Regions from separate parts of the Pseudogracilibacillus sp. SO10305 genome, predicted to be linked through region 1. Evidence: riboswitches for the same ligand, from Rfam matches in the RefSeq annotation. Region 1 holds a riboswitch; each other region holds the start of a gene.
What was found. A riboswitch is a leader RNA that binds a small molecule or an ion and turns the genes downstream of it on or off. The one in region 1 is predicted to bind thiamine pyrophosphate.
Positions count from the first base shown of each region.

Region 2: another riboswitch for thiamine pyrophosphate. It lies ahead of SPD45_RS03045 (ECF transporter S component); the one in region 1 lies ahead of SPD45_RS13625 (LLM class flavin-dependent oxidoreductase).
Region 3: another riboswitch for thiamine pyrophosphate. It lies ahead of thiT (energy-coupled thiamine transporter ThiT); the one in region 1 lies ahead of SPD45_RS13625 (LLM class flavin-dependent oxidoreductase).

Region 1 is NZ_JAXHDE010000022.1:21,420-32,140, forward strand. Features, by position in the region: gene SPD45_RS13595 (GerMN domain-containing protein) at 1-170, opposite strand, end outside; gene racE (glutamate racemase) at 222-1,043, opposite strand; gene SPD45_RS13605 (response regulator transcription factor) at 1,141-1,749, opposite strand; gene SPD45_RS13610 (sensor histidine kinase) at 1,749-2,885, opposite strand; gene SPD45_RS13615 (fatty acid desaturase) at 3,087-4,148, opposite strand; gene SPD45_RS13620 (helix-turn-helix domain-containing protein) at 4,369-4,596, shown strand; gene SPD45_RS13625 (LLM class flavin-dependent oxidoreductase) at 4,635-5,939, opposite strand; TPP riboswitch at 6,050-6,152, opposite strand; gene SPD45_RS13630 (carboxymuconolactone decarboxylase family protein) at 6,170-6,574, opposite strand; gene SPD45_RS13635 (SprT-like domain-containing protein) at 6,644-7,153, opposite strand; gene SPD45_RS13640 (acyl-CoA thioesterase) at 7,208-7,657, opposite strand; gene SPD45_RS13645 (SCP2 sterol-binding domain-containing protein) at 7,670-8,017, opposite strand; gene sdhB (succinate dehydrogenase iron-sulfur subunit) at 8,858-9,622, opposite strand; gene sdhA (succinate dehydrogenase flavoprotein subunit) at 9,622-10,721, opposite strand, start outside.
Region 2 is NZ_JAXHDE010000002.1:84,262-94,982, reverse strand. Features, by position in the region: gene sufD (Fe-S cluster assembly protein SufD) at 1-846, shown strand, start outside; gene SPD45_RS03075 (cysteine desulfurase) at 846-2,069, shown strand; gene sufU (Fe-S cluster assembly sulfur transfer protein SufU) at 2,056-2,487, shown strand; gene sufB (Fe-S cluster assembly protein SufB) at 2,510-3,907, shown strand; gene SPD45_RS03060 (DUF2200 domain-containing protein) at 4,255-4,608, shown strand; gene SPD45_RS03055 (DUF2306 domain-containing protein) at 4,793-5,257, shown strand; gene SPD45_RS03050 (CocE/NonD family hydrolase) at 5,330-7,084, opposite strand; TPP riboswitch at 7,398-7,501, shown strand; gene SPD45_RS03045 (ECF transporter S component) at 7,644-8,249, shown strand; gene SPD45_RS03040 (ABC transporter ATP-binding protein) at 8,239-9,891, shown strand; gene SPD45_RS03035 (energy-coupling factor transporter transmembrane component T family protein) at 9,888-10,664, shown strand.
Region 3 is NZ_JAXHDE010000010.1:20,491-31,211, forward strand. Features, by position in the region: gene SPD45_RS09065 (nucleotidyltransferase family protein) at 1-92, opposite strand, end outside; gene SPD45_RS09070 (XdhC family protein) at 73-924, opposite strand; gene SPD45_RS09075 (XdhC family protein) at 947-1,267, opposite strand; gene SPD45_RS09080 (FAD binding domain-containing protein) at 1,352-2,209, opposite strand; gene SPD45_RS09085 (xanthine dehydrogenase family protein molybdopterin-binding subunit) at 2,206-4,554, opposite strand; gene SPD45_RS09090 ((2Fe-2S)-binding protein) at 4,558-5,058, opposite strand; gene SPD45_RS09095 (CoxG family protein) at 5,080-5,520, opposite strand; gene thiT (energy-coupled thiamine transporter ThiT) at 5,869-6,468, opposite strand; TPP riboswitch at 6,533-6,633, opposite strand; gene SPD45_RS09105 (alpha/beta hydrolase family protein) at 6,719-7,531, opposite strand; gene kynU (kynureninase) at 7,544-8,830, opposite strand; gene kynA (tryptophan 2,3-dioxygenase) at 9,051-9,893, shown strand; gene SPD45_RS09120 (hypothetical protein) at 10,020-10,721, shown strand, end outside.

The DNA of each region.
Region 1 (10,721 bases):
TCAGAATTAGTTTCTTCAGATTCATTCATATTTTCTTCTGTCTCGTCAATGATTGGAATATCCTCTGGCATATCAATTTCTTCTATCGTTTCAGCTCCTTGAAAACAACCAGATAATAAAAACATACCTACACCCGCAGTTATCGCTACACGGATTTTTTTCGTGCGCACAAAATCCCCTCCTGTCATATACTAGTACAATATACGACATGGTGTGTCCATTTATACCTGTATCGGAAGATTAATTTTATCCATCATCACATCTTGTAGGCATTCAATACAGTTTTCAAAAATGATATTTGATAATTTAGTAAATGTTTCTAAATTACCAGTCATGTAAAATTGATGTTTCGCCGTACGAACATTTTTTTGTAGTAAATGATGCACTTCTAAAATCGCACTCGTTTCTCTAGCAGTTTCTTCACTTGAAGATATTAATTGAACATCATGTCCAACTACTTGTTGAATCGTTTTTTGCAAAATTGGATAATGAGTACAGCCGAGCACCAATGTATCAATATTCACTGTACGTAATGGTTCTAATGCTTCCGCTACAACTTGAAACGCTTCTTCCCCATCTGTTATACCTTTTTCCACCATCGGTACGAATGTCGGACAAGCAAGGGTAGTTACTCCTAACGTATGATTTATTTTATGTAATGCACGGACATATGATTCACTTCGTATCGTTCCCTCTGTTCCAATCACACCTATTTGCTTATTATTCGTTGCATTAATGGCGGCACGAGCACCAGGTTTAATGACACCAATGACTGGAATCGATAGTTCTTCCTTTAATTGTTTAATCGTAAATGCTGTCGCTGTGTTACATGCAATAACAATCATCTTCACATCTTTTTCCAATAAAAAATGAACCATTTCCATTGTGAACTGTTTTACTTCATGTTCTGGTCTCGGTCCATATGGGCATCGCATTGTGTCACCAACATAAATTAATTTTTCGTTCGGTAATTGTCTCATCAATTCATATGCAACAGTTAATCCACCAACACCTGAATCAATGACACCTATTGCTCTATTCAAAATTCCACCTCATTTATTATTGTAACGATATATATTTTATCATACGTACATGTGAAAGGAAAAAAGAAAAGACGAAAAAAGTTGAAGTAACTTCGACTTACTTCAACCATCCTTTTTCCTTTACGAGAGAAATTGCTTCTATCCTATTACCAACTTGTAACTTTTCTAAAATTGTCGACATATAATTTCTGACCGTTCCAGGAGATAAAAATAATGTAGCAGCAATTTCCTTCGTTGATTTTCCTTTTGCAACAAGACTTAATACTTCAGATTCTCGCTCTGTTAATGGGTTTTCAATAAAATCACTCTCATACATCATATCCATTAATTCTGGTGCATACATTTTTCTTCCTGCCATCACTAAACGAATTGCTTCAGCTAATTGTTCAATTGGGCTATCTTTTAATAAGTATGCTTGTACCCCAGCTCTTCTAGCCCGATCAAAATATCCTGTACGAGCAAATGTCGTTAAAATAATTTTTTTGCACGGATCTTCCTTTAATAATTCAGCTGCTTCCAGGCCATTCATTACTGGCATTTCAATATCCATCACACAAACATCGGGTTGTAATGATTGAACTAATGCTACTGCTTCTTCTCCATTTGTTGCTGTTCCGACAACTTCAAAATCATCTTCCATATTTAACAACGAACCTAATGCACCAAGTAACATTCCTTGATCCTCTGCTAATATAATTTTAATCATTACATGACACCCCCTTTGGCAATGTTTTTTATAATGACTGGTACTTCAACTGACAAATCTGTTCCATTATGGGACCCTATGTATAACGTACCATTTACAAACTCCAGTCTTTCTCTCATCCCAGCAATTCCACTTCCAAATGATTGCTTTTTATCTTTCGGAAATCCTCTTCCATCATCTTTAATTTTTAATATATATGCTTCCTCATTTTGTGTTATATAAATATCACTTTTCGTCGCTCCACTATGTTTAACGATATTTGTTACAGCCTCTTTTAGACAAAGACTTAAAATATTTTCAATAACAGGTGGAACCGATTCATTCTTTAATTCATTTTTGATTGCAACATCGATCTCTGCAGCCTCTAATACTTGCTTCGTTCGTTCTAATTCATCCGTCAACTTTCGATAACGCATATGTGTCACTAATTCACGTACTTCTTTTAATGCGGTGCTTGCAGTCATTCTAATATCTTTTAATTCATTTGTAGCAAGTTCCGGATCTTTTTCTAATAATTTGCCAGCAAGATCTGATTTTAGTCCAATTAAAGATAATTTTTGTCCTAAAATATCATGCAAATCTCTTGCGATACGTTGTCTTTCTTCAAAAATAATTAGTTCTGATATTTTTTCCCGTGCGACTTCTAACTCGCCTTCTAAATTTTCACGTTTCGTTCGATTATATAAATGAAACGGTAACAGCACTGTCCCAATGACACTAATAACGATATACGGTGTTTGCGGCAGTAGTAAGTCTAATCGAAAAAAATAACCAAATATAACTGCCCCAACTGTCGTTGCAATATGAAGCCCATACATAATAAAAAAACCTGCATAATGTCGAATATTTCCAATAAAGATGGCTGTAAAAATAGCAAAATAAACAAAGCCAAACAAATAAATCATTGCAATGTTTACAATCATTTCAAAACTAAGCCACATATATACAAGTCCACTTTTAGACTTGAAAGAAAATATATAGGAAATGAAAAACATTATTAATAATGTAATGCCGATGCCAATTTCTACAAAAGAAGATGATTTAAAAATAAAGAAAAATGGTAAAAAACATAAAATAATCCATGTGTAAATACTAATCCATGGTTTCTTCGGAAAAATACTATACCATTTACGCAAAAATAACACCCTCTTCCTATTGCCTCTATTATAGCAATAAATATTGCATTACAACATCTGTTCATTTAAATCTATAAAAATACTTTTTGAGACTATTTGAATAAACCCAAAATGGTATCTATATATTGGAAGTCCCTTTAAAACAAAAAGATATGCTAGCAATCAACTACTCGCTAGCATAACTTCATACTTGTATGTCTATTAATTGATTCTCGTTTTGTTCGAATGTTTTACCACACGATTTTGCTTTGTTTCGTTTAACTTTTCACGCTGACGCTGCTTCCACGTTTTAAAGGTAATAAAATTTTGTGCTTCTGCATCATATAATTTATAACGCAAGGAATCTAGACTCGTTTTAAGTGTAATCGTTGTTGCGTATTGTAAATCTGGAGTCGTCTCATGTGCCTCTTCTAAATAATAGTTCGGTATACGTGGTGCTAAATGATGGACATGGTGGAAGCCGATATTTCCTGTTAACCATTGTAAAAATTTTGGTAACTCATAATATGAACTTCCTTCTACTGCTGCCTTCACATAATTCCACTCAGATTCTTCTTCAAAATACGAATCTTCAAACGTATGTTGAATATAAAATAACCAGATACCTAATGCGGCTGCAATATAAATCGATATTCCGTGCACGATTAAGAATGGTACGAAACCAACAAAAACGATAACTAAAACCGTTCCTATAAGTAATATAGCATTAATTAAATACGTATTATTTTTCTCTTTTTGCTTCGCATCCGCTCTATTACGTCGGTTTGACACAAGCACTAAATATAGCGGACCAAACCCAAACATAATAATCGGATTACGGTATAGACGATATTTCAATCTTTCCCATTTTGTTGCTTCCTCATATTCCTCTATTGTCATTACCCAAATATCTCCAATGCCACGTTCATCTAAATTAGAACTAGAAGCATGGTGAATCGCATGTTCTCGTTTCCATTTTTCATATGGAAAACTCGTTAACACTCCTGTAATCGTTCCTAACATATTATTTTTTCGTTTGTCATGGTAAAAAGAACCATGTGTACAATCGTGAAAAATAATGAATGTACGAACAATCAGTCCTGCTGCTATCACCGATAAGCCAATCGCTACATACATATTAATTGGTACCATTATATATGCGATAATCCAAGTAGCAATTAACGGCACAATCGTATTAAAAATTTGTATCGTACTTTTTTTATGATCCGCAAATGTATACGGCTTTACTTGTTGATGTAATTTTCTCGTTTTCTCTTTTGACATTTTTCTCCCCCTCATAGGCGTCCTATTTTAGTATAAGAGAGTGAAAATCTTTTTATTAGACGTAAATGTCATCATTTCTATGTGACAAATGTCATATCAAACAAAGGATAAACGTATAAATCATTCATTTTACGCACTTTTCGTACATTTATTCATAAAATAAACTGACTAAATAATTCCCTTCTAAATGCATCTCACCGACAGCAAGGAGGGGGACCATTTGAACGACTCGAAAAACTTTCACCAACAAAGCGTACTAACAAAACGTGAAAGAGAAGTATTTACGATACTTTTACAAGACAAAACAACAAAGGAAATCGCAGAAGAACTATTCATATCTGAAAAAACTGTCCGAAACCACATTTCAAACGTTATCCAAAAGTTGGGTGTAAAAGGTCGTGCACAGGCAGTGATAGAGCTTGTTAGAATGGGGGAATTATCATTATAACGAAAACCGACTTTCACTATCGAAAGTCGGTTTTTCTATTATTCTTCCAGTTGAAAATGTTCACGTAAAGTTGAGCCTTCATAGGAGGTTCTAAATAATCCACGTTTCTGTAGTTCAGGAATGATCAATTCTACAAAATCTTCTAAACTATGTGGAAAGGAAGGTGGCATTAAATTAAAGCCATCTGCAATCCCTTCCTTGAACCATAATTCCATTTCATCGACAATTTCCTCGGGCGTTCCAATTAAAGTAAAATGGCCCCCACCAGCATTTAAATAACTTAATAATTCTCTTACGGTCGGATCTTTATCACGAATAATTTCTAATATAGTTTTATAACGTCCTACCGGTCCAGAAAATTCCTCAACAGGTGGAAGGACTGGCACCTTTTTATCTAAATCCCACTTAGAACAATCCTGTCCGACGAAAATGCTTAATTGATTTAAAATAGTGTCTGTATCCAACAGCTTGTCTAATTTCGCTTTTTTCTCAAATGCTTCTTCTCGAGTTTTGCCAACATACGTTACTAACCCCGGAAAAATTTTAATATGTCTATTTCTCACGCCACGTTCCAAAACAGCTTGATCCATCTTTTCTCTAAACTCCCTTGCTTGTCTCCGGTTCCATGAAACAGAATAAACCGCATCAGCATATTCGGCTGCTAATGTAATTCCCGGATTCGATGCACCTGCTTGCATCAGTACCGGACGACCTTGTGGACTTTTTGGAGTCGTTAGCGGCCCACGCACTTGAAAGTATTTTCCAATATGCTTTATTGGGTTTATTTTATTTGGACGCATTAATTGTTTCGTTTTTCTATCATGAATAAAATCTGCTTCTTCCCATGAATCGAACAATTTTGTAACAACATCTGCAAATTCTGCCGCTTTTTCATAACGTTTCGCATGAATTGGCAGTTTTTCCATACTATGATTTTGTGCCTCTAAATCTGTCATCGATGTAACGAGGTTCCAACCAACACGCCCGCCAGACACATGATCCAAACTTAAAATTTGCCTCGCAGCTGTAAATGGATTGGAAAATGTACTCGAAATAGTAGATACTAAACCAACATAGTTCGTTACTTGCGATATAGCAGTTAAATTCACAATGGGGTCAAACCAAAAAGCCGGCATAACATTCGCACTAATACCTTGAAACGATTGATTATCTGCGAAAAACACAGCATCAAACAATCCCTTTTCTGCAATTTGAGCTAATTCTTGATAATATGCAATATCTCCAACACGTTCAACACTTGAATCCGAACTTAACCATGCAGCCTGATGGTGGCCACAACCTATCACTAATACTCCAATATGCATCTGTTTATGATTCTTCATTTTTCCCTCTCCTTTTTAAACATTAAAAAACGCAATTCCCCTAATATTCATAGGAAAATTGCGTATTTATAGCAAAATAGTATGTAAAAAAAACAGAATTCGTTCCAAATACATACAATCATACACTTTCCTACGCTAGTATGAACTAGTTCAGGTTCAAAGGGTTTGAGGATAACCTCATCTCAGTTTTTAAAAACACCCCTAGTGATTCTATTCAATTAATTAATGCTTCATTTCGTTTTTACAGTAATTCCTTGTTCATTGAAGACTTTTTGTACTGCTTTTAATCCATTTAAAACTTTTGGAAATCCAGCATATGGTAATATATGAATAATTGCACCAACAATTTCTTCTGGAGTTAATCCAACTTTAATTCCTGTTTTTACATGCATTTCAATTTGTGGGATACCTTGGGCAACCAATGATGCCATTGTTACTAATACTTTTTGTTTTGGGTCAATGCCTTCTCTACCATAAATATCTCCAAAGGCAAACTCCACTACAAAATCTTCTAAATCTGGTGCCAAATCTTTAAAACCTGCTCCAATATCCATATGTCCTTCCGGATGATGCTGATCTACTAAATTAAAATCCTTTAATACGTCCATTCCTTTTTCATAACGTTCGCTTGCCATGTATATGCCTCCATTAATGTTGAAATTTTCAAAATACTCCCATATCCATGCTAATACATTTCTAACGTTTCAACAAGTAAATGAATGTGATACTTTTGAAAAATGTTTTCCATCATATTTCCTAGTTTCCATGATGGTAATTTTTCCATTACAACATTTTGTACGATACTTTTTTGGCGTTTTACTTATTTGTTTACGATTTGTTTCATAAGTACGTGCACATGTTTCACAACGAAAAAGATAAAATAAACCAATTTTCATCGTATTTGTACTAGGAGCATTATGTTTTCGTAATGTTTTTTCAAATACAGGATGGCCATCACGCATCGATTGACCTTGCATATGTAATGCATAATGAATGCATTCATGTTTGATAATGCCTTTTATTGCCTCTTCCGTACCGTAATCTAATGTTTTCCCTGCAACTTCGATACGAACTGGATGTTGTTTATTCGTCATGACATATCTACCATATGAAGAACGAAGACGATTATTCCGAACGATTGGAATGGTTAAGTCGATATGAAAATTGGTACGTAAAAATTGGGTAGCAAATTGGGTTAATTCTTCCTCTTTCACTGTATACACCTCAATAAATATCATACCATATAACAAAAAAACTGACATATATCGTCAGTTTTGTAGCGTTAAAATTTTATCTCTATTTTCGTCACTAATTGCGACTGGTTTTCCAGTATGCTTATTAATATTTACGATGGAACCACGACCTGTTAAACAAACATCTCCATTTTCTTGCACACCCATATAGTGAATATCTAATGAACTACTCCCAATTCGATTCGCTTTCACGTATAATTGAATAGTTTCTCCAAAAAATACTTGTTTTAAATAATCACATTGTAAATCTGCTACGACAGGAACATCTTCCACTTTATCAAAATCTTGAAACAAGCCAACCGCTTTAAAATATTCAATACGCGCTTCTTCAAAATATATAAACGGAGATACATTATTCATATGACCAAACATATCTGTTTCAGAAAATCGAATTTTTATAGGTACGTGATATTTAAATTCTTCTTTCCAACGATTAAAATTTTTAATATACGGTGCTTTTGTCATATAAATCCCTCCTTAAAAAGATAGCTTCTTCAACATATTTTCTAACTTTAATGCGAGTCCAATATCCCCTTTTACTTTTAATCTTCCCGTCATAAATGCAGCAGTCGCATTTAAATCACCTTGTAGTAATTTTTTAAAATTCTTTTCATTCATCGCAAGTGTACATTGGGCATCATTTAATTTCCCTTCTGTAATAGTTGCAATCCCCTCTGTCAATTCTAGGCTATACACTACTTCCTCCCCTGCTTTAATTTCGAACACAAAACTTCCATTCACTGTTTCTATGATCGATTTATTCTCTTTAGCAACACGATCAATTTCTCCCCATACTTCTTGAACTGTTAAATTGTCTAAACTCATATTTTCACTCCTATTTATAATGAATGACTGTTCAATCATTATAATACATTTTCAAAAATAATGAAAGCGTTGTCTTATTCATTGATCAAATATATTAAATAAGACTCTACAATATATCGTGCCAGTGAATTTCCCTTTAGAATTAAAGTCGACCAAAACCAAATCCAGGCGGGAAATCACTTGTCTTATTCTAGAAATATAAAATTACTGCTTGATATACAAGATAAGAACATCGAAGTCGAAGAAAATGCTGTAGAATTAAAGCATATCGAGGAAGAATAACTAAATTCATCACAGCTAAATTGACGTATACATCAGCGTATTAATTTCAATCACTATATTAATATCAATTTGCATATGCATAATATTCACCTCGGAAATATTATGCAATACCAATCATATTTTGTCCGCATGCCCTTCTTATCCAATCGTTTTTGTACATTGTTAGAGTATCATTTATAATATCGAAACTTTCATAATTTCAAAAAGAGAATCATTTTACACTTTAAATGGAGATTAATCATACAAAGTAAAAAATCCTCCTCCCTTGAAGTTTAAGCTACAAAGGAAGAGGAAACTAGCATATAAACAGCCAGATGAAACGTAGGAAATGTACGTAGATTCCTGCGTGAGAAAAGGCCTAGATAAGGCAAAGCCTGAGCTTGGCATAGCAGCCGCACGCGGAAAGCGGAGTACATTTCCGAAGTGACATATTCACGCTATTCTTATTGGCTCCACACAATTACATATTAGATGACTTTAAGAGGGTCACCAACACCATTTGACAAAGAGCCAATAAAATAAGACTAGAATCCGAATGAATTCTAGTCTTATTAATTATTAATATGCGTTGTCGCTTCCGAAGAAGTTTTTAAATGATTGTACTACTGTCGCACGGTTCATCGCTGCAATAGAAGTTGTTAAAGGAATTCCTTTTGGACAAACTTCCACACAGTTTTGTGCGTTACCACAGCCAACTAATCCACCTGGTTCCATTAAACCAGCTAAACGATCACTCTTATTCATATCACCTGTTGGGTGAGAGTTGAATAAACGAGCTTGAGAAATAGCTGCTGGACCGATAAAGTCGTTTTTATCATTTACGTTTGGACACGCTTCTAAACATACACCACAAGTCATACATTTAGATAATTCATATGCCCATTGACGTTTCTTCTCAGGCATACGTGGTCCTGGTCCTAAATCGTGTGTACCATCGATAGGAATCCAAGCTTTTACTTGTTTTAACGCATCAAACATACGGTTACGATCGATTACTAAGTCACGAATAACCGGGAATGTGCTCATAGGTGCTAAACGAATTGGTTGTTCTAATTTATCAACTAAAGCAGCACATGATTGTCTTGCTTTTCCGTTAATAACCATAGAACAAGCACCACAAACTTCTTCTAGACAGTTCATTTCCCATTGAACTGGAGAAGTTTTTTCTCCATTAGCATTCACTGGGTTTTTTTGGATTTCCATTAGTCCTGAAATTACGTTCATATTCTTACGGTAAGGAACATGGAACGTTTCTTCATATGGAGCCGAATCAGGGCCGTTTTGTCGCGTTATAATAAACGTTACTGTTTTTTGTTCAGCCATTATTTCTTGCTCCCTTCACTTGATTTTGTATAGTCACGTTTACGTGGTGGAATTAAAGAAACATCCACATCTTCGTATGAAATAACTGGTGATTGAGCTTTCGCATCAAATTCAGCGATAGTAGTTTTTAAGAATTCTTCGTCATTACGATCTGGGAATTCTGGTTTATAGTGTGCACCACGACTCTCATCACGTTGAAGTGCTCCTAAAGTAATAACACGAGCTAAGTGGATCATATTTTTTAATTGACGTGTAAACATAACAGCTTGGTTACTCCACGTAGACGTATCACCGATGTCAATTTTTTCCCAACGCTCAAGTAGTTCAACAAGTTTTTCATCTGTTTGCTTTAGACGTTCGTTGTCTCTAACTACAGTTACGTTGTCTGTCATCCATTGACCTAGTTCTTGGTGTAATTGGTACGCATTCTCTGTACCTTTCATGTTTAACAATGCATCGAATTTCTCTTGTTCTTCTTTTTCATATTTCTCGAATAAAGAAGCAGGTAAATCTTCTGCATGTTTATCTAATCCATCGATATATTCAATCGCACTTGGGCCTGCAACCATTCCACCAAAAATAGCAGATAATAATGAGTTAGCACCTAGGCGGTTTGCACCGTGCTGTGAGTAATCACATTCACCTGCTGCGAAAATACCAGGGATATTTGTCATTTGATCATAGTCGACCCACATTCCACCCATTGAATAGTGAACTGCTGGGAAGATTTTCATTGGTACTTTACGTGGATCCTCTCCAACGAACTTCTCATAAATTTCGATGATTCCACCTAATTTAATGTCTAGTTCTTTTGGATCCTTATGAGAAAGGTCAAGATAAACCATGTTCTCACCGTTAATACCTAATTTTTGATTTACACAGACATCAAAGATTTCACGAGTAGCAATGTCCCTAGGAACTAAGTTTCCGTATGCAGGGTATTTCTCCTCTAAGAAGTACCAAGGCTCTCCATCTTTATATGTCCAAACTCGTCCACCTTCTCCACGAGCAGATTCACTCATAAGACGTAATTTATCGTCTCCAGGAATTGCTGTTGGGTGAATTTGGATGAACTCACCGTTTGCATATTTTACACCTT
Region 2 (10,721 bases), on a different contig from region 1:
GGTGGAGCATTCATTTACGTTCCAAAAGGCGTAAAAATCGACACACCACTTCAAGCAATTTTTTGGCAAGAAGATAATGAAACAGCATTATTTAATCATGTCATTGTTGTAGCTGAAGATGATGCTGAAGTGACATATGTGGAAAACTACATTTCTTCCAACGAAGAGGAAGACACGGTAGCGAATGTTATTGCAGAAGTATATGCGGGTGCAAATGCATACGTATCATTCGGAGCTGTAGACCACTTTGCAAACGGAACAACAACGTATGTAAACCGTCGTGGAGTAACTGGAGCTCAAGCAACAATTGATTGGGCTTTAGGACAGATGAACGAAGGAAATACAGTGTCAGAAAACGCTACTCATTTAGAAGGAGATGGATCTGTTTCAAACTTACGTACTGTAACAGTTGGTACTGGTAAGAACATCCAGAACTTCACAGCGAAAACAGTACACTTTGGCTTAGATACAGATGGTCAAATCTCACAACGTGGAGTGTTAAACGGGGCAACGACTGCAATCTTTAACGCTATCGGAAAAATTTATAACGGAGCTACTCGCGCGAACGCTGAACAGGAATCACGTGTATTAATGTTAAGTGCAGATGCTCGAGGAGATGCAAACCCAATTCTTTTAATCGATGAAGATGATGTAACTGCAGGTCACGCTGCATCTGTTGGTCGTATTGATGAAATGCAATTATACTACTTACAGAGCCGCGGAATCTCTCGTGCAGACGCGGAGCGTTTAATCATTCACGGATTCATGGCACCAGTAGTAGCAGAATTACCAATCGAAACGATTAAAAATCAGTTAACACAGTTAATTGAAGGGAAGATTAAATAATGGATATTCGAGCGATTCGTGAGCAGTTTCCAGTTTTAGATCAAGAAGTTAATGGACATCCACTAGTATACCTTGATTCATCGGCAACATCACAAAAGCCAATATCTGTTATTGAAGCAGTTGATCATTATTATCGAACTACGAACTCGAACGTTCACCGTGGCGTTCATACATTAGGTTCACGTGCGACAGACCTTTATGAAGGAGCACGTGAGAAAACACGTCGCTTTATTAATGCAAAAAGCACGTCAGAAATTATTTTTAACCGTGGAACGACGACAGGACTAAATATAGTAGCACAAAGCTATGGCTTAGCGAATGTAAATGAAGGGGACGAAATCGTCATTACGCCGATGGAACACCATAGTAACATCATTCCGTGGCAGCAAGTAGCAAAAATAAAAGGTGCAACGTTAAAGTATATTCCATTGCAAGAAGATGGAACAATTACATTAGAAGATGTCCGAAACACGGTAACAAATCAAACGAAAATCGTTGCAATCGCTCACGTATCAAATGTTCTTGGAACGATTAATCCAGTAAAAGAAATTGCGAAGATCGCGCATGAAAATGGAGCAGTCATTGTCGTAGATGGTGCACAAAGTGCTCCACATATGAAAATTGACGTCCAAGATTTAGATTGTGATTTTTATACATTTAGTGGCCATAAAATGTGTGCTCCGACTGGAATAGGGGTATTATATGGGAAAGAGGATTTACTAAATGCTATGGAACCAGTAGAATTCGGTGGAGAAATGATTGACTTCGTTGAAAAATACGATTCAACATGGAAAGAGCTACCTTGGAAATTTGAAGGTGGAACACCAATCATTGCTGGAGCAGTCGGTCTTGGTGCAGCAATTGATTTTCTTGAAGAAATTGGATTAGACGAAATCGCTGCATATGAAGAACATATTGCAAATTACGCGTACGATGCATTAAGTAATATTGACGGATTAACAATTTATGGACCGAGAAAACGAGCATCACTCGTTACATTTAATCTAGATGAAGTCCATCCACATGACGTTTCAACAGTGCTTGATACAGAAGGAATTGCGATTCGTGCTGGTCACCACTGTGCACAAGTATTAATGAAAGAATTACAAGTATCTGCTACAGCGAGAGCAAGCATGTACTTATACAATACAGAAGAAGAAGTCGACCGTTTAGTGGAAGGTCTTTTGAAAACAAAGGAGTATTTCGGAAATGTCTCATTTTGATTTAGACACACTCTATCGCCAAGTGATTATGGATCATTACAAACATCCGCGTAATCGTGGCACTTTTGAAGACGAATCTTTAACGGTAGAAATGAATAACCCAACTTGTGGAGATAGAATTTTTCTTCAGTTTAAACTTGATGGCGATATCGTAGAGGACGTTAAGTTTACAGGAGAAGGTTGCTCGATCAGTCTTGCTTCTGCATCGATGATGACTCAAGCGATTAAAGGAAAAACTGTCGAAGAAGCGCTCGCAATGTCGGAGCTATTTTCACAAATGATGCTTGGGAAAGAAATAGATTTTGATGATTTTGGATTAGAAGATATTGAAGCATTACAAGGTGTCTCGAATTTTCCAGCGCGTATTAAATGTGCAACATTAGCATGGAAAGCGATGGAACGAGTACACAAAAAGTAAAAACTTTAAGGAGGTTTTTTACGTGGCTAAAAATGTACCTGATATTGGTGAATATAAATACGGTTTCCAAGATAAAGACGTTTCGGTGTTCCGTACGGAAAGAGGGTTAACGAAAGCTGTCGTGGAAGAAATTTCACGAATGAAAAACGAACCTGAATGGATGTTAGAAGAACGTCTAAAAGCATTAGACATTTTCTACTCAAAACCGATGCCTCAATGGGGTGGAGACTTATCTGAGTTAGATTTTGATGAAATTGTTTACTACGTGAAACCAACGGAACAACAAGGAAGAACTTGGGATGAAGTACCTGATGAAATTAAACGTACGTTTGACGCATTAGGAATTCCTGAGGCAGAGCAAAAATATTTAGCTGGGGTTTCTGCTCAGTACGAATCTGAAGTAGTATACCAAAGCTTAGAAGAAGATTTAGAGAAATTAGGAGTAATCTTCTCAGATACGGATACAGCTTTACAAGAGCATGAACAATATTTTAAAGAGTATTTCGGAAAAGTTGTACCAGCTTCAGACAATAAATTTGCTGCATTAAACACAGCAGTTTGGTCTGGTGGATCTTTCATCTACGTACCAAAAGGGGTAGAAGCGAAAGTACCTTTACAAGCATACTTCCGTATTAACTCTGAAAATATGGGTCAATTTGAAAGAACACTTATTATCGTGGACGAAGGTGCATCTGTACACTATGTGGAAGGATGTACAGCTCCGACATATACGACAAACTCATTACACAGTGCGGTTGTAGAAATTTTCGTTAAGAAAGATGCTACATGCCGTTATACAACAATCCAAAACTGGGCGAACAACGTGTACAACTTAGTTACAAAACGTGCAACGGTGGAAGCGAACGGTTCAATGGAGTGGATTGACGGTAATATGGGGTCGAAATTAACGATGAAATACCCATCTGTTTTATTACGTGGAGAAGGTGCACGTGGTGTGACAATTTCCATCGCTTTAGCTGGAAAAGGTCAGCACCAAGACGCTGGTGCAAAAATGTACCACTTAGCACCGAATACTTCCTCTTCCATCGTTTCGAAATCTATTTCAAAAGATGGTGGAAAAGTATCGTACCGCGGTATCGTTCACTTCGGACGTAAAGCAGAAGGAGCACGCGCGAATATTGAGTGTGATACGTTAATCTTAGATAATATTTCAACGTCAGATACGATTCCGTACAACGAAATCTTAAATGACAATATTTCTCTTGAACACGAAGCGAAAGTATCAAAAGTTTCAGAAGAACAGTTATTCTACTTAATGAGTAGAGGACTGGAAGAACAAGAAGCAACAGATATGATCGTCATGGGCTTCATCGAGCCATTCACAAGAGAATTACCAATGGAATATGCAGTAGAAATGAACCGCCTAATTAAGTTCGAGATGGAAGGTTCGATCGGTTAAAACACGAAAACCCTTGTCACAGTAAAGTTTGTGATGAGGGTTTTTTTGCTGAAAAATGTTTCGTGCCAAGTATGTGCCAAGTAATCTAATACGAGATTACTAAAATCTAGCTGAATGTATGCTTTTCCATGCAAAAAAATCCTGTCATCTTACATATGGTGACGGGATTTTTTGTACGATCCACTGCGTGCGTTCGTCAGTGAGAATTTGCTCCCACATTTATATAGCGATACAATAAAATAATGCTATACTAAAAATAATTACAAATGATCTATATAGAAAAAATTGCAACAAAGTTGAACGATTATCATTGAATATTTTAGCGATGAATGAATGGAGGAGTTTAAATGAAAAAACATAAAATTTATACGATGAGTTTTGCGAGCGTGTATCCGCATTATATAACGAAGGCGGAGAAAAAAGGGCGGACAAAGGAAGAAGTAGATGAAATCATTCGATGGTTGACAGGTTATAGTCAGGAACAACTCGAAACAGAACTTGATAAACAAACAGATTTTGAAACGTTTTTTGCACATGCACCAGAAATGAATGAGGCGAGAACACTTATTAAGGGAGTCATTTGTGGGGTTCGCGTGGAAGAGATTGAGGAACCGTTGATGCAGGAAATTCGTTATTTAGATAAATTAATTGATGAATTGGCCAAAGGAAAAACACTGGAGAAAATTTTACGGAAAAATTAATATAAAACAGATGATGACTTAATTCTTAATCAAATCATCGAAGTCACAAAAAAACTAGCTTGTAGGATAAGCTTGTAAAGGTTTAAAGTTTCTAAAAGAAAATTAAGGTACAATCGTTTCCTTTAAATGACGAAACGATTTCTGGAGTTAACCCATTCATTTAAAAAATATAAAGGAGAAAACAATGACTGTATTTAGTTTGTTTATCGTATTACATATTGTATCTGGGAGTATTTGTTTGCTCGTTGGCCTTATGGCAGTATTTGCAAAAAAACACCGTGGTTGGCATACGTATTTAGGGGAGATCTACCATACTTCCTATGTAGTAGTGTTTATTTCAGCTATTGTCACGTCCATCATCCATTGGGAGGCATCATCTTATTTATTTTATATTGCGATTTTTTCATATTGTTTTGCTTTATTCGGTTATATGGCAGGAAAAAGACGAAGAAAAAATTGGATTGTTCGACATATTGCAGGCATGATCGGTTCCTATATCGGTATTGTCACTGCAGTCCTTGTAGTAAATATTTCGGAGCAACCACTTTTTTCTAATTTATCGCCCGTCTTCTTTTGGATAACGCCGACAATTATTGGCACACCGATCATTATTATCGTAGCAAATAAAATGAAACAGACGATGACGTAAACAATAGGAAAAAGCACCCCTTTCGTTAAACAAAAGGGGTGCATATCGATACTACTATAATGTTCATTTATATTATTTTACGTTCGGGATAACTGGTAACATAATATGAGATGGATATGTTTCATTATGATAGATTGTTTGTGTCGCTGTTTGCATATCATCTGAATGGATCACAGTTTCACCCGTATTCGGATTTACATCAAAACGTGGGAAATTACTTGATGAAATTTCGACGCGAATGCGATGACCACGTTTGAAAACATTACTCGTCGCCCACAAGTTAATTTCATATGGAATGATTGCACCGTCCACATCACCTGCTTTTTCATTACCATGACGATATCGAGCGCGAATGATGCCATCGGTTAAATTATAAGCTGTTCCATCTGGGGCAACATCGACTAATTTTGCTGTGAAGTCTGTATCTTTTGCATCTGTTTTTGCCCACAGCTTTACGGAAACAGGTCCAGTTACTTCTAATGGTGCGTCAAGGACATCTGAGGTATACACTAACACATCTTCACGTTCTTCTACCGTGCGTTGATCGTATGGTCCCTCGACTGCCACTCCTTCATATAGTGTGCCACCGCCAGTTGTTGGAACAGGATTCGTTGGATCGTATACAAATTGATCGACATGTTTCTCGTCATTCTCTGGTTTTTCCGTTGTCAAATGACCGTCACCAAAACGTGTATTTGCTTTTCCATTACTATGCAAATAAAACGGTGTATAGTTGGTATTCGGTAATGGCCATTCATCAGCTTCTTGCCATTGATTCACACCCATAGTAAAAATTTTAACTGCAGCTTCTTCAGCGAAACCTTTATCTTCCTTCTTTAACCAATGATCAAACCAACGGATATGTAATGCAGTTAAATCTTCTTTTAAATCGATGAAATGTTCGGACGCACTCATGCCAAATGAACGGTCCCCAATCACATGTCCAAAATTACCATGTGCCCACGGTCCAATCACTAATTTTTGCATATAATCAGTTTTAGCACGCATATTTTTAAAGTTTTCAATCGTACTATATAAAAAGCAATCATACCAACCAGCAAGATGATACGCAGGAACTTGTATGTTCGGGTATTTCTCTAATAAGCTATATGTTTCCCAAAATGCATCATCGTCTAATTCATGTGTGATCATGTCGAGAAAATCACCTTCTAAACCGAACTCTTTTAAAATAGACCAATCTTTGATAGGTTTTGTTTCATACCATTTCTCAATTTGGTCGACTTCTTGTGCCCATTTTTGCATCATACGATAATATGTTGCTAGGTCATCCTTATATGTTCGTTTTAATAAGTCTGGCACGAATGTACCTAAAATGAGCGATTGAAACAAGCCGACTAGAAAGGCACCGTTTTGATATGTCGCACCTGATCTACTATCGTTTAATGTTTGGGCAGGAAAAATTGCCTTCAAATGTGGCGCTTTTTCTGTTGCAGCTAATAATTGTGTGTATCCATAATAAGAAAGGCCAAACATCCCGACGTTTCCATTTGAGTATGGTAAGTGAGCTGCCCATTCAATCGTATCATATCCATCTTTCGCTTCGTTCGTAAACATCGAAAATGTACCTTCAGATGCAAAACGTCCACGAACATCTTGAATGATGACGATATATCCGTGATCAACGAAACGATGTGTATCTAAATAGCGATGCGAATAAAATGGATCATGTTTTCCGTATGGGATGCGCGTAAGTAAAATCGGATATGTCCCTTCTTTTTCCGGACGATATATATCTGCATATAAGGTCGTTCCATCCCGCATCGTCGCCGGAACATTTCTTTCTACGATAATATTTTTTGTTGCCATGTTATATATTCTCCTAACCTCACATACTTGTATTCAATAGCTATTTATTGAGCAATAAATGGAACGATATCATAGTGATGACAATCGTATCGTTCCATTCAAATATTATAACATAATACAAAAAAGTTTGGGAACACCGTATAAACGAAGGAAGTCGTATAAATCCTCGTCATACAGGTAATTAGAGCTGTTTCATTTCATTTACATTTATTTGTGTCCGTTTTCTCGTATTTACGATCAGTGAAATTAAGAAGGGAGCTTGACAGTTCCTCTGGAATCCCGTACAATCATAGTTATAAAATTTCATATATTTAAAAAGCACTAGGGGAGCTATGTTGAATGGCTGAGAAAGGTAATCCTTGACCCTTGGCACCCGATCTAGATAATACTAGCGTGGGGAAGTGTGGCCGGGCATATACAGTATATGTGTTATTTTTGTATATTTATATATTCGACTGCATTTCCTAATCGGGAATGCAGTTTTTTTATTTGTGAAAAAGAAAGGAGCGATCAAAAAAGGAACGACAAAAATAATAATAATCAAGGAGTGTATGGACGTATGACGAAAAATTGGAAGTTGAAAGAAATTGTAATGTTGTCGATTATTTCGGTTGTTGCTGGGGTACTATATATGTTTTTCGTTTTGTTTGCATCTACTTTACGAAATATATTAACCCCGATCGGACTTGCGCCATTTAGTTTTGAATTTGTATTTGGATTATGGTTTATCGGATCTGTCGTTGCCATGTATATTATTCGAAAACCTGGGGCAGCTCTTTTTACAGGAATTATTTCAGCGGGGGTTGAAATTTTAGCAGGGGGTCCTGGTGGGGCGAAGATTTTGTTAATTGGGCTTGTCCAAGGAGCAGGGATTGAGACGGCATTTCTATTAACGAAATATAAAAACTATCACCTTCGCGTACTAATTTTGTCAGGAATGATAGCAGCTATATATAGTTTTATTTATCAATTATTCGCTTCTGGAAATATGGCTCTTGCTCCAACCGTGCTTATCGGCATGCTTTCCATTCGGTTAATAAGTGGGGCATTTCTAAGTGGAGTACTCGGAAAATGGATAGCAGATAAGTTAGCATTTACAGGTGTATTAGATGGTTATGCATTAGGCAAGGAGGTTAGAAAAAAACGTGAAAAAGATGCAGCATAAGCGTGTGGAAAACGAGAAATATTCAAACGAAAACAATCAACATGCAAAAAAATTGCCATTTATAACGATAGAAAATTTTTCGTTTGCTTATGAATCATTGGATGAGCCTATTTTACGAGGACTAGATGTTATCTTGCATGAAAACGAAGTGACATTGCTCATGGGTCCGAGTGGTTCTGGTAAAAGCACGTTATCCCTCTGTTTAAATGGGCTATACCCAGAAGCGGTGGAAGGAGAAACAGCTGGCACGATAATGTTTCGTGGAGCACATTTGCAAGACGCACAAGCTGGTGCTTGGAGCAAACATATCGGTGTCGTTTTTCAAGATCCTGAAGCGCAGTTTTGCATGATCCATGTTGCCGATGAGTTAGCATTTACATTAGAAAATATGGCGATCCGTGAACATGAAATGGACGAAAAAATCGATGAGATACTTTTACTAGTCGGCATGGAAAAATTTAAATATCGGAAACTACACGAATTATCTGGGGGAGAAAAACAAAAAATTGCTTTAGCTGCAGTTCTTTTATTGGAGCCGACATTGCTTATTTTAGATGAAGCAACCGTTAATTTGGATCCACATGCAACAGAATCATTCATAAAACTTATTCAACAAATTCAAGAAGAACGGCAAATGAGTGTGTTCATTATCGACCATCAAGCAGATGCATGGTTGGATATGACAGACCGTGTCTTATTATTAGGAAAAAATGGTCGCTTGCTACAAGATGCATCCCCAGAAGAAATGTTTACGACTTATAAGGAACAAGTGGAAGAAGCGGGCATTTTTATACCGAAGAAGTTCTCTAGACATTCTTTTGGAATCGATCTGCATGCTCGCAAGCTTCCGACCGCACAAAAACAAGAGCATCCTAAAGACAATGAAACCGTCATGCGCCTTGAAGATATAACATATAAACGAAAAGCGCGGACCATTTTACAACAGATTTATATGGCTATTCCGAAAGGGGCTTTCATTTCTATCCTTGGAAAAAATGGGGCCGGAAAATCGACTTTACTTGAGTTGATGGCTGGCATTATGACCCCGACAAAAGGGGAAGTCTATTTTCAACATCGTCCTTTACAAAAATGGAAAGAAATGAAACTGCGGCATAAATTAGGTTTCGTGTTTCAAAATCCGGAACATCAGTTTATAACAGATACGGTTTATGATGAACTCGTCTTTTCCATGCGGCTAAATGACGAACAACTAGAAAAAATGGAGGCGACCGCCACCTATTTACTCGAACATTTTCAACTAGAAGAGGAAAAACATCGGAATCCATTTTCGTTAAGTGGAGGGCAAAAGCGAAGGCTAAGTGTTGCAACCGTACTTGATGACACGCCAGATATTTTATTATTTGATGAACCGACATTCGGGCAAGATGCGGAAACAACAGCACGGCTAATACATACGATGTTTGAGTTAAGAGAGAAAGGGATTACGATCGTTATCGTCACGCATGATATGGATCTTGCTGCAATGAGTGACACGGTATACGTGCTCCATGAAGGGGAAATCGCCTTTCATGGCACCCCTGACACATTATGGGAAGAGGAAGGGCTATTACACGCTGCCCATTTACGTCGTCCATTCGAAGTAGAAAAAGCGCAATGTAAGAGAATAGGAGAGATAGGATGAAAAAAGTTAATCCCGTTGTGAAGTTGCTGGCGATTTTAGTGCCAGGATTATGTCTCAGTCTTTTTTATGATTGGTTTACACCACTTTTTTATCTCCTATTTTTACTGCTTATGACATTTGGCTATGGGAAAATCCCTTTGAAAAAAGGAGTGAAAATTTTCGCTATATTTTTATTGCTTTCATTTGGCTTCGGTTGGACGGCTGCATTGTATGCAAATGATGGTTTTGCTGGTGGGGATGTTATTTTCACATTTGGTTGGATGACCTTAACGACTGGCGGCCTTCAAACAGGGTTAAGTATTATGTTTCGTTCGCTCTGTTTTTTAATGATGTCCATGATGTTTATTTTTACGACAGATACGACACAGCTCATGATGAGCTTTATTCATCAATGTAAACTGCCACCGAAGTTTGCATACGGTATTATTGCAGGATATCGTTTTTTACCAGTATTTCAACATGAATTTCAATTATTGCAAAAAGCACACCAAATTCGTGGGGTTGGGAGATTGAAAGGGATAAAAGGAAAAATACATCAATTTCAGCGCTATTCGATTCCACTTTTGGCAAATGGGATAAGAAAAGCAGAACGTGTCGCCATTGCGATGGAGTCAAAAGGTTTCACTGGCGACCGGAACAGAACGTACTATCATCGAACTTATGTAACGGCACGCGATTGGATATTTTTCGCGATGATGATTGGTATGCTAGTAGTAGGTGCATTTATTTCTTATAAGCTTGGATACTTGAAAATATTTAATAAGCAATTTTAAAGAATCTAGTATCATGCTAGATTCTTTTTCATAGATTATTCGTAGTAAATTGATATA
Region 3 (10,721 bases), on a different contig from region 1:
TTTTCAGAAAATGGGAGTAGTTGTTTCGTTCTTCCCATTCTGCTTCCTATGCCTGCTGCAAGAATACAAGCATTAATTGGTTCCTTGCACATAAGATATTCCTTTTCCTACTTCCTCATATTTAGAAGTATGGCGGTGAATTTGATGTTGATCATGTAAAAAGCCACCTTGATGTCCTTTTTGTATAGCAATGATCTCACTTAAAATACTGATTGCAATCTCTTCTGGTGTTTCCGCACCTATATCTAATCCAATTGGATTATACATTTTTTCGAGAACTTCACCTGAAAATATAACATCATCTTCTTTTAATTGAGTCAACATCTTTTCTCTTCTTGAACGAGGACCTAAGACACCAACATAAGGGGAAGGTGATTGTAATGCAAATTGCAACGTTTCACGGTCTTTTTCAATATGGTGATTCATAATAATCACATATGTAAAAGGTGAGACCGGAACTTTTTCCGTAAATGATGAAGGATGTGCAATAATGCGCTCACAATTTGGAAAGTTTTCGGCAGAATTAAACGTTTCACGAGCATCTACTACTGTCGTTTCAAATCCCAATTTTTGACTAAAATGTGCTACTGGAATCGCATCATGCCCTGCACCAAAAATAATGATTTTTGATTTAGGAATGTAAATATCTACGAAAACTTGTAATGTATCGCCACTTTTTAATATAACCTCTTGCATTTCTGATTGACCGAGATGTGCTTGCATTTTTTCCATTAAGATAGGACGTATTGCATGAATGATATCTGTTTGATCAATCGTTGTTTCTATTTTCCCACTTTCAGTCATACATAAACGTAATGGCTCATATTTCCCTTCCGTTTCTAACTGGATAATCGTTGCTAAACAACATTTTTCTTCTCCTTTATTTGCTGCCAACCAAAAAGCATACGCTTTATCTTCCATCATTTGCTCACCTCCCTTTCTTCTACTATGAGACTGGTTCAATATATACTTGCACCTTTCCAGGACAACCTAATCCTAATCCCCAAACCAAATCTTCATCCATGTCATATAATTTCAATAATGGTGTACCAGATGCTAATACTGTTTTTGCTACTTCCCTTACATCTGATTCCAAACAACCTCCAGATATTAAGCCGACATGATGTTCTGTTTCATCTACGTACATTTTGGCTCCTTCTCGGCGATAGCTCGATCCATACACCTTAACAACTGTTGCAACAACGGCTTTCACACCATTGTTTTTTGCTTGTTGAATTGCATCATACACTTTTTCGTTTTCTCTCATCGTGTACCTACCTCCAGATACAACTTTGTAAAAATAATGGTAAAGAACAATTCGTTTTCTTATTCTTTACCATTATGCTACTTCTTATAATAGTACTTCTTTTAATGCTCGTTTCACAAACACTTTCGTTAAATGTTCACGATACTCCTCTGATGCAAATAAGTCTTCACCCATATCTCCATCTTCAGCAGCTAATTGTGCAGCTTCATCGATTAATTCGGCTGATGGAGTCTGTCCTTCTAGCGCATCTTCTACTTCTTCAGCACGATATGCTACATCTCCAACTCCTGTAATACCGACTCTTATAAAATCGATTTCATTGTTCTCATCGACCCCTGCAATAACCGCCACTCCAACTACAGGATATGCTGTAGCAGGGTGGAAAAATTTAACATAAGTTTGTTTTGCATGAGCTGGTGGTAATTCAAAACTAACTTCCGTTACCATCCCCGTCTCTGGAATCGATGTAATTAATGGTCCTAATACAAAACCTTCGAGCGGTATATCTTCTTCACCATCTTCACTAACAACTTTTAAAGATGCATCTAATGCAATCGCTACCGCTGGATAGTCTGCAACAGGATCCCCGTGAGCAAGATTACCACCAATCGTACCTCGATTACGAATTTGCAAATCTCCAATGACACTTGCTGCCTTTGCAAGCGCTGGGATTTTGTCTAAAATAAGTTCATCTTTTGATACATCATAATGTGTCGTTAATGCACCAACGACTAAACGATCCTCTTCGATACGTGCACCTTTTAGTCCCTCTATTTTACTAATATCAACTAATAATCCAGGCTCTGTAATTCGAAATTTTAATAAAGGAAGTAAACTATGTCCACCTGCAAGAATTGTTCCTTCTCCATCACTATCCTTTAACAATTGAACAGCTTCCTCTACTGTTTTCGCTCTTTTATAATCGAACTTTGCAGGAATCATTGTTTACCCTCCCCTTTCTGTATCGCTCTCCAAACTTTCTCAGGTGTTAATGGAATACTAATATTTTCCACATTAAATGGTGCAAGTGCATCCATCACTGCATTCGCTGTAGCTGCAATAGAACCAGTTACACCAGATTCCGCAACCCCTTTAGATCCTAGTTGGTTTACAGGTGATAATGTTTCTGTAAAATCCATTTCAATTTTCGGGAAAAATCTCGCTTTTGGCATTGTATAGTCCATAAATGAACCTGTTTGTAATTGACCTTTTTCATCATATTTAATTTCTTCCCACAATGCTTGTCCTACACCTTGAGCAACCGCTCCTAAAATTTGCCCTTCTGCAACGAGTGGATTGACAATTTTACCAGAGTCATCGACAGAAATATAACGTAAAATCTCTACATGTCCTGTTTCTGGATCAACTTCTACAACGACAATATGTGTACCGAATGGATACGTGAAGTTCGAAGGATCAAAAAATGTTTTTTCTTCTAATCCCGGCTCAATTCCTTTTGGCATATCCCAAGCAAAGTTTGCTGCTTTCGCAATTTCTTGGAATGTTTTTCGCATAGTCGGGTCAGATTTGACAAAATAGACACCTTTTTCGAATGCAACATTTTCTACTTCTGATTGTAATAGGTGAGCTGCGACGATACGTCCTTTTTCTATCACTTTGTCAGTCGACAGGGCAACTGCATTTCCTCCAACTGCTAAAGACCTTGATCCATATGTTCCCCAACCCATCGAAACCGCTTTCGTATCATTAAAAACAAAATTAATATCTTCATATGGGATACCGAGCTTATCTGCAACAATTTGCGTAAACGTCGTATCATGACCTTGTCCATGTGGGGAAGTACCAGTAAATACCGTTACTTTTCCTGTCGGGTGTACGCGAACCGTCGAATTCTCCCAAATCCCACCTTGGAACCCGATGCCACCTGCTACTGCTGAAGGTCCAAAACCGGACAATTCAACATATGAAGAAATTCCGATACCGATATAACGCCCTTCTCCTAAGGCCATTTTTTGCTCTTGGCGTAACTTCTCATAATCAGCAATTTCGACTGCTCTATCTAGTGCTTTATCATAATCACCACTGTCATATACTAACCCCTGTGCATTTGTAAAAGGAAACTCTTCTTTTTGAGCAAAGTTCAATTTACGCACTTCTACAGGGTCCATGCCGATCTCTTTAGCAAAATCACTTACAGCACGTTCTAGCATAAATGTTACTTCAGGCTTTCCAGCGCCACGATAAGAATCTACAGACATAGTGTTTGTATACATTCCATATGTTGTAACTTGTGCTTTCGGTATTTTGTATGGACCAGACACCATTAACCCAAAATCAATTGTCGGGTTACCAGGTCCGAATGTTGCTAAATACGCACCGATATTAGCATGATTTACTACTCTTATTGCTGTAATTTTCCCATCTTTCGTTCCAGCAAGTTCTACATCTACCATCATATCTCGTCCAGCATTCGCAGATTGGAAATGCTCATTTCGTGTCTCTACCCATTTCACCGGACGCTTTAGATCGATGGCCGCATACGATACAAGTGCTTCGTCAGGATATACACCAATTTTCCCACCAAAGCCTCCACCCATATCAGCTACTTTTACTTGTAATCGATGTTCTGGAAAATCTAACACTTCTGAAAGGACCATACGATGAATATGTGGGTTTTGTGAACCGACATATAACTTCAACTCACCATTACCCGGATTATATTGTGCTAAAGAATTACGTGTTTCCATCGGGCTTGGCGCAACTCTCTGTGTACTATAGTTTCCACGAATAACTACTTCCGCCCCATCGATATCGGCGTCCGTTACTTCACCTGCAATATACGTAAAAGCCGTATTATTTGGTACTTCATCATAAATTTGTGGAGCCCCTTCTTTGCGCGCTTCTTTTTGGTTGGAAATAGATGGCAATACTTCATATTCTACTTCCACTAATTCTGCAGCATCTTCTGCCGCATAACGGTCACTTGCGATAACCATTGCAACACCATCTCCGACATATCTTGCAGTATCAATTGCTAAAGGATATTGTGCCGTTTCAATTAAGTTCATTCCAGGAACTTTCCACGAAGTTGGTACGGGATTGATTTTCCCTTCTAAATCTTTTCCTGTATATACCGCCACTACTCCTGGATGTGCAAGCGCCTTATCTTTATGAATGCTTTTAATATTAGCATGTGGATGTGGACTTCTTAAGATATATGCATGTAATAAATTAGGAATTTTCAAATCATCTAAGTATGTGGCGTTCCCTGTAATAAGTTTTGGATCCTCTTTACGTTTCATTCGTTGTCCAACTAGTTTACTCATCGATTATTTCACTCCTTTCACTGCATTTTCTTCTCTCATAATTTCCGATGCCCTTCTAACCGCATTTACGATAAATTCATATCCCGTACAACGGCAAATTACCCCTTCTAATCCTTCTCTAATTTCCTCATCTGTCGGTGTTGGATTTTGTGCTAATAATTCAATACTTGCAATCATTGCCCCCGGTGTACAATATCCACATTGCAATCCATGTTCTTCCCAGAACCCTCGTTGCACAGGGTGTAAGTTTTCAACTGTACCTAAACCTTCTACCGTAATAAGTTCAGATCCATCCACATGGACTGCTAATAAAGTACAAGACTTTGCTGCTCGTCCATCTACTAAAATCGTACAATTCCCACACTGGCTCGTATCACAACCGATATGTGAACCTGTAATCCCTAATACATCACGAATAAAATGAACTAATAACATACGTGGTTCCACTTCTGCTGAACGTTCTTCTCCATTAATCGTCACAGTAACATTCACAAGATTTGACATACATGCACCTCCACATAAATTTTATTGTTTTGCTTTTTTCTCTATATCTTTAAAAAATTGCTTTAAAACTACTTTTGCTACGCCACCAATCATTCTTTGACCAATCGTCGCCATTAATCCTGTTGCCGCAACATCTGCTGTACATGTTAACTCCGTATTTCCATCTACCTCCTCCAGTTCCATTAACGCATTTGCATCAATTTCACCTGGTTTTCCACTCGCCTTTACAAGGAGACGATAAGATGTTGGTTCATTTTTATCGACTTGTTCCACATCTGCCGTAAATTCTCCCTTAATTGGCCCCATATTAATTCCGAGTACCGCTTTATATTGCTCATCGCCTACTTCATCAAATGTTTTACAACCTGGCAATACTGCTTTTAATACTTCCGGGTTTTGGATTGTGTCCCACACCTGTTGTGCACTTAATGCTTTAAATTTGTGTGTATGTTTAATATCCATTTATGATCGCTCCCTTTCTTTGTAAAGCGCTTACATTTATTTAGTAATAAGTAAAATGTAGCATTTTATTCTATGTGCCGTAAAGTACCAGATTTTTCAAACGGAAGGAATCAAAATATGAGAAGCAGATAAACAGATGAAAAAAAACGTTGCATTAAGTATAACAGTAAACATGTAAATTGAATATATTATTTTACATTTTTTACATAAAATTACATCAGTAATAAAATGGACAAAAATGTATACAACATATAAAAAAGCTACCGTCCATAAAATATAGACGATAGCTCCACTATTTAACTTTAATGAATGAAATGCTTTTTACCGAGGTCTTTTTCGTTAAAACATTTACGAAACTTTTCTATTTGCTTCCAATGGTTTGTTCATCGTTAAAAATGTTGGACGAACCATTAAAATTAAAATAATTACAATCGAACAACCAATAAAGTTTGATATCATCGTAATGCTATTCGTAACAAATGAGAAATAAATCGGTGTTTGACCCGCTTCTTCTGCATAGTTTGCAAAGAAAACAACGCCGGCAATAAAATGCCAGAAGTAACGGCCAATACTTCCAATAAGCACTCCAACTGAAACAGATGTAATTAACTTGGGACGGTTTTGTAAACGAACTGCATTTTGCACGACGCCCATCATTAATCCTGCAAAACCGATAAAACTAAAGGCAACAAAATACTCGATAAACGCTTGTAATGGCGTTAAAATCCATGCATCCCCAGTAACGATTTGCAAAATCCCCCAAATAAATCCGGAAATAAAACTCGCTTTCACACCCCAACGAAATGCTACAATAAAAATTGGCACCATCGCTAATGAAATAGAAATGGATGGAATCGGCTTAATTCCTGGTAATAAATCGATTAACATGGCTAATGCGGCAAAAATTGCTACTTCGAGCATCGCCTGTAATGGTAAAAATTTCTTCACATAAAAAACCCCCTATGATATTGTTCAACGCGTATCCATAGAGGTATATAAGAATGGGTAGCCCATCCTCGTGTCACCACATCCCTACGTTAGTATTAACTAAACAGGTTCGAAGGGTCTGGACATTGTCCACTCTCAGCAAAAATTGCTCCCCCTGTGATACGTATATTGAGTTACTTCCATATTATCAAAAATAGTGTAAAATACAAGACCTTTACTTTTAACTTTCATACAAAACTAAGAATGTTTACTACTCTCTAATAATTTCCTGCACTTTCTCTAACAATACCGGCCAAGATTTTGTATCCGGCTGAATGATAGCATAGTGTTCTAAGTCTCTAAAAGGTATAAGCTCCACCTTTGTCCCCGATGCACGTGCTCGTTCATCAAACATTTTACTCATCGCAAATGGAACTGCAATATCTAATTCACCGTGGATAAGCACGATATTAGACGAAATCGGTAATAATGTACTCGGTGATCCGTGCTCATATCTTTCTTTATATTGTGCTGGTGTTCCACCAAGTAGATCACGTGTCGGGTTCACATCTGAATCAAACAACTTTTCTTCCCAATGATGGATTTGATACATCGTTTCCAAATGACCAATCCCAGCTAGACTAAGCACTCCTTTTACTGGCAGTGGATTTTTTTCAAAACGGATTGGGCTATTTTCATGTAAGTTTTCTTGAGCTGCCACCCATAAGGCCAAATGTCCTCCAGCAGAATGACCTAATGTAACGACTCTTTCCAAATCAATCGGATATAGGTTTGCTAGCTTTTCGACGTATTGTAATGCTGCACTCACATCTGCAAACGTTCCCGGCCAACCACCTCCTACATGGCCGACACGACGATATTCAATATTCCATGTCACAAAACCATGCGATGTAAATGCATTTGCTAATGGACGGATATGTTTTAAATCATATGCCTTTTTCCAAAACCCCCCATGAATGATAACTATAATTGGAAAAGGACCATCCCCCTTTTCAGGCAACCGTAGTTCCCCGAATTGTTCTTCACCATTTCCATAAAAAATTTTTTTGAAATTGTCCTTCATCGAAACACTTCCTTATGCAACGACATCACGTTTGTTTTCATATTTCTTATAAGCCTCTTCTTCCATAATCGTTTTTAAAATTTGCACGACCATCCATACGTCATGATAAGACGTGTACAATGCAATTGGTGATAAACGAATTACATTCGGTGCTCTAAAATCTGGAATAACTCCAGCATCTTTTAACGCTTTACAAATTCTTGCAGCTTCTTTATGTGCTAAGCTAATATGTCCACCGCGTCTATCTGCTTCCCGTGGATTTGTAATTTCAAATTCAAATCCAGCCAATTCATGATCGATTAAATACATCATATACGCTGTTAGACGAAGTGATTTTGCACGTACATTTTCAATTCCTATTTCATTAAAAATCTCCAACGAACCTTTTAATGGTGCCAGAGATAAAACATGAGGAGTCCCTAATTGGAATGCACTTGCTGTTTGTGCGGGAACAAAATCATGATCTAAATCAAATTGTTTCTCCTTATCTGAACTGAACCAACCACGTAATCCAGGTGTCGTCCCTAAATGTTTCTCATGAACGAATAAGCCACCGACACCTCCAGGCCCACTATTTAAATATTTATAGTTACACCACATCGCAAAATCGACTCCCCAATCATGTAATTGATGTGGGAGTGCACCAATGGAATGTGCTAAATCAAAACCGATCATAATATTACGACGCTTCGCTTCAAATGCTAATTTTTCCATGTTTAAAATTTGTCCGCTTCGGTAAAGTACAGAAGGCAATAAGATAAGTGCGACATCATCTGTCATCATCTCGATAATTTTTTCTTCTGACAATGTCGATCCATCTTCACTCGATACGCGAATTAAATGTGTTTCCGGCTGTAAACCTCGTAAAAGTAACTGGCTTTGTAATGCATAAATATCTGAAGAAAACGTTAATTCATCTGCTAAAATTTTATTTTTCGTCTCTGTCGGCTGAAAAAACGTCGCCACTAATTGATGAATATTCGTCGTAATCGAACCTGTCACAATCGTCTCCCCTTTTTTTGCACCAATAAGTGACCCTGTCATTTTCCCTAGCTGTTCTGACATATAAAACCATGCTGGTTCAGCTTGCAACCAACCATCAATCGCAAATTCTTTCCAATCTTCTAATGCATCTAATAATGCTGTTTCACTTCGCTTTGATAACAAACCTAAAGAGTTTCCATTCATATAATATTCTTTTTCTTTCACATAAAACTCCTCTTTGTAAGCTGCTAGGGAATCTTTTTCATCCAATTGTTTTGCAAATGATTCTGTTACTTCAAATGAATTCGCTTCCATTTATATCTACCCCTTTTTTCAAAATTCATCTATTGAAATGCCTTTCCAAATGCCAAATTGACACAGTTTCTACATTAAATTATAATTTTAATGTATAATAAAATAGGTTATGAATGCAAGTTTCTATTACAGTAAAAAATATTGCGCAGAATAATTTCTGTGTATTTTTAAAAATAAAATGTTAGCGCATACAACTTTTCGTTTAAGAGGAGGAACTGTTATGTTAAATGAACACGAAGCTTTTAAAAATGAAGAAACAATTGAAACAGACTTTAAAGAAAAAATGACGTACAGTGAATATTTAGGACTGGATACATTATTAAATAGCCATCATCCATTAAGTGATCACCATGATGAAATGTTATTTATTTCCGTACACCATGTTAGTGAAATATGGATGAAGCAAATTATTCATGAAATACAATCCGCCACGAAAGATATTGAACAAGATCGTTTACAAGAAGCATTTAAAAAATTAGCAAGAGTATCAAAAATACAAGTCCAATTAAAAAATGTGTGGGATGTTCTATCCACCTTGACACCATCCGAATATATGGAATTCCGTGACAAACTTGGAAATGCATCAGGTTTCCAGTCTTTCCAAAACCGTATCATCGAATTCTCTCTCGGCTATAAAACAGAACATGTGTTAAACATTTATGAAAAAGATCCAAAACTATTAGAAGTATTGCAAGCAGCACATGATGCACCAAGCATTTATGACGTATCGATTCAAGCATTAAATAGGGCTGGGCTTCCAATTGATGAAGATGTATTAAACCGTGATGTTAGTTTATCCCATCGTTCCAATGATAGTGTGAGGCAGGCTTGGCTTACTGTTTACCGAAACGTTGATAAATATTGGGAATTGTACGAGTTGGCGGAAGAACTTGTTGATGTAGAAGATTTATTCCAACAATGGCGCTTCCGACATATGAAGACCGTTGAAAGAATTATTGGGTTTAAGAAAGGAACTGGCGGCTCCGGTGGAGTCTCTTATTTAAAGAAAGTACTCGATCAATATTTCTTTCCAGAGTTATGGGAAATTCGAACGACTTTATAATATATTACATGATTAGCGAGAACTATTTCTCGCTTTTTTGTATAAGTTCATTGGAAAACTTTTACACGTAACCTTATACTGAACAAAATAACTATTACATTATATAGAAATGGAGAGACTGATTTTATGCGAAGAAACTTGGTTACGATTTTCATGTCTTTATTTCTCATTATTTTTCTAGTAGCTTGTCAATCTGGTAATGAAGAAGTCAACGACAAGAACAACGAAAACAATAACGAACAGAATGAAGTGGATGAAAATAAGAACGAAAAGGAAAACAATGAAAATAACGATGTTAACAACGATAGTAACAATGATAACGAAGAGACAAATACAAATGACGATACAGCGGCCCTATTCCAACAAATCTTTGAAAGCCGCGACAATGTAGAAATTTATGATATGGATATGGGAATGGATATTTTAATTAATTCACCAGGTGGAAGAGATACCTCCTCTTTGGCTGTTATCGGAAAAATTGATGAAAAAAATGATGAAGGAAATATAGAACTTATTGAAAAAAACGCTAACGGTGAAACATTCCAACATGCCGTATTTTATGATGGCGCACAGTATGTATCAGATGGAGAAATATGGCAAGATAATGGCACTCCTTTACCTGCAGGTTCACTAAAATCAAGTGGTACAACATACTATAATATTATTGAAGCGGTAAGAGATTTTGGAGAACTTGCAGAAGTGGAAGAAAAAGATAATAAATATATCGCAACATATAGTGGTCCGGCAAAAGATATTTTTTATATTTTCCAAGATGTTTATAACTTATCACTCACCGGGGCTGATTTAGAAACAGAAACAACAGTTGAA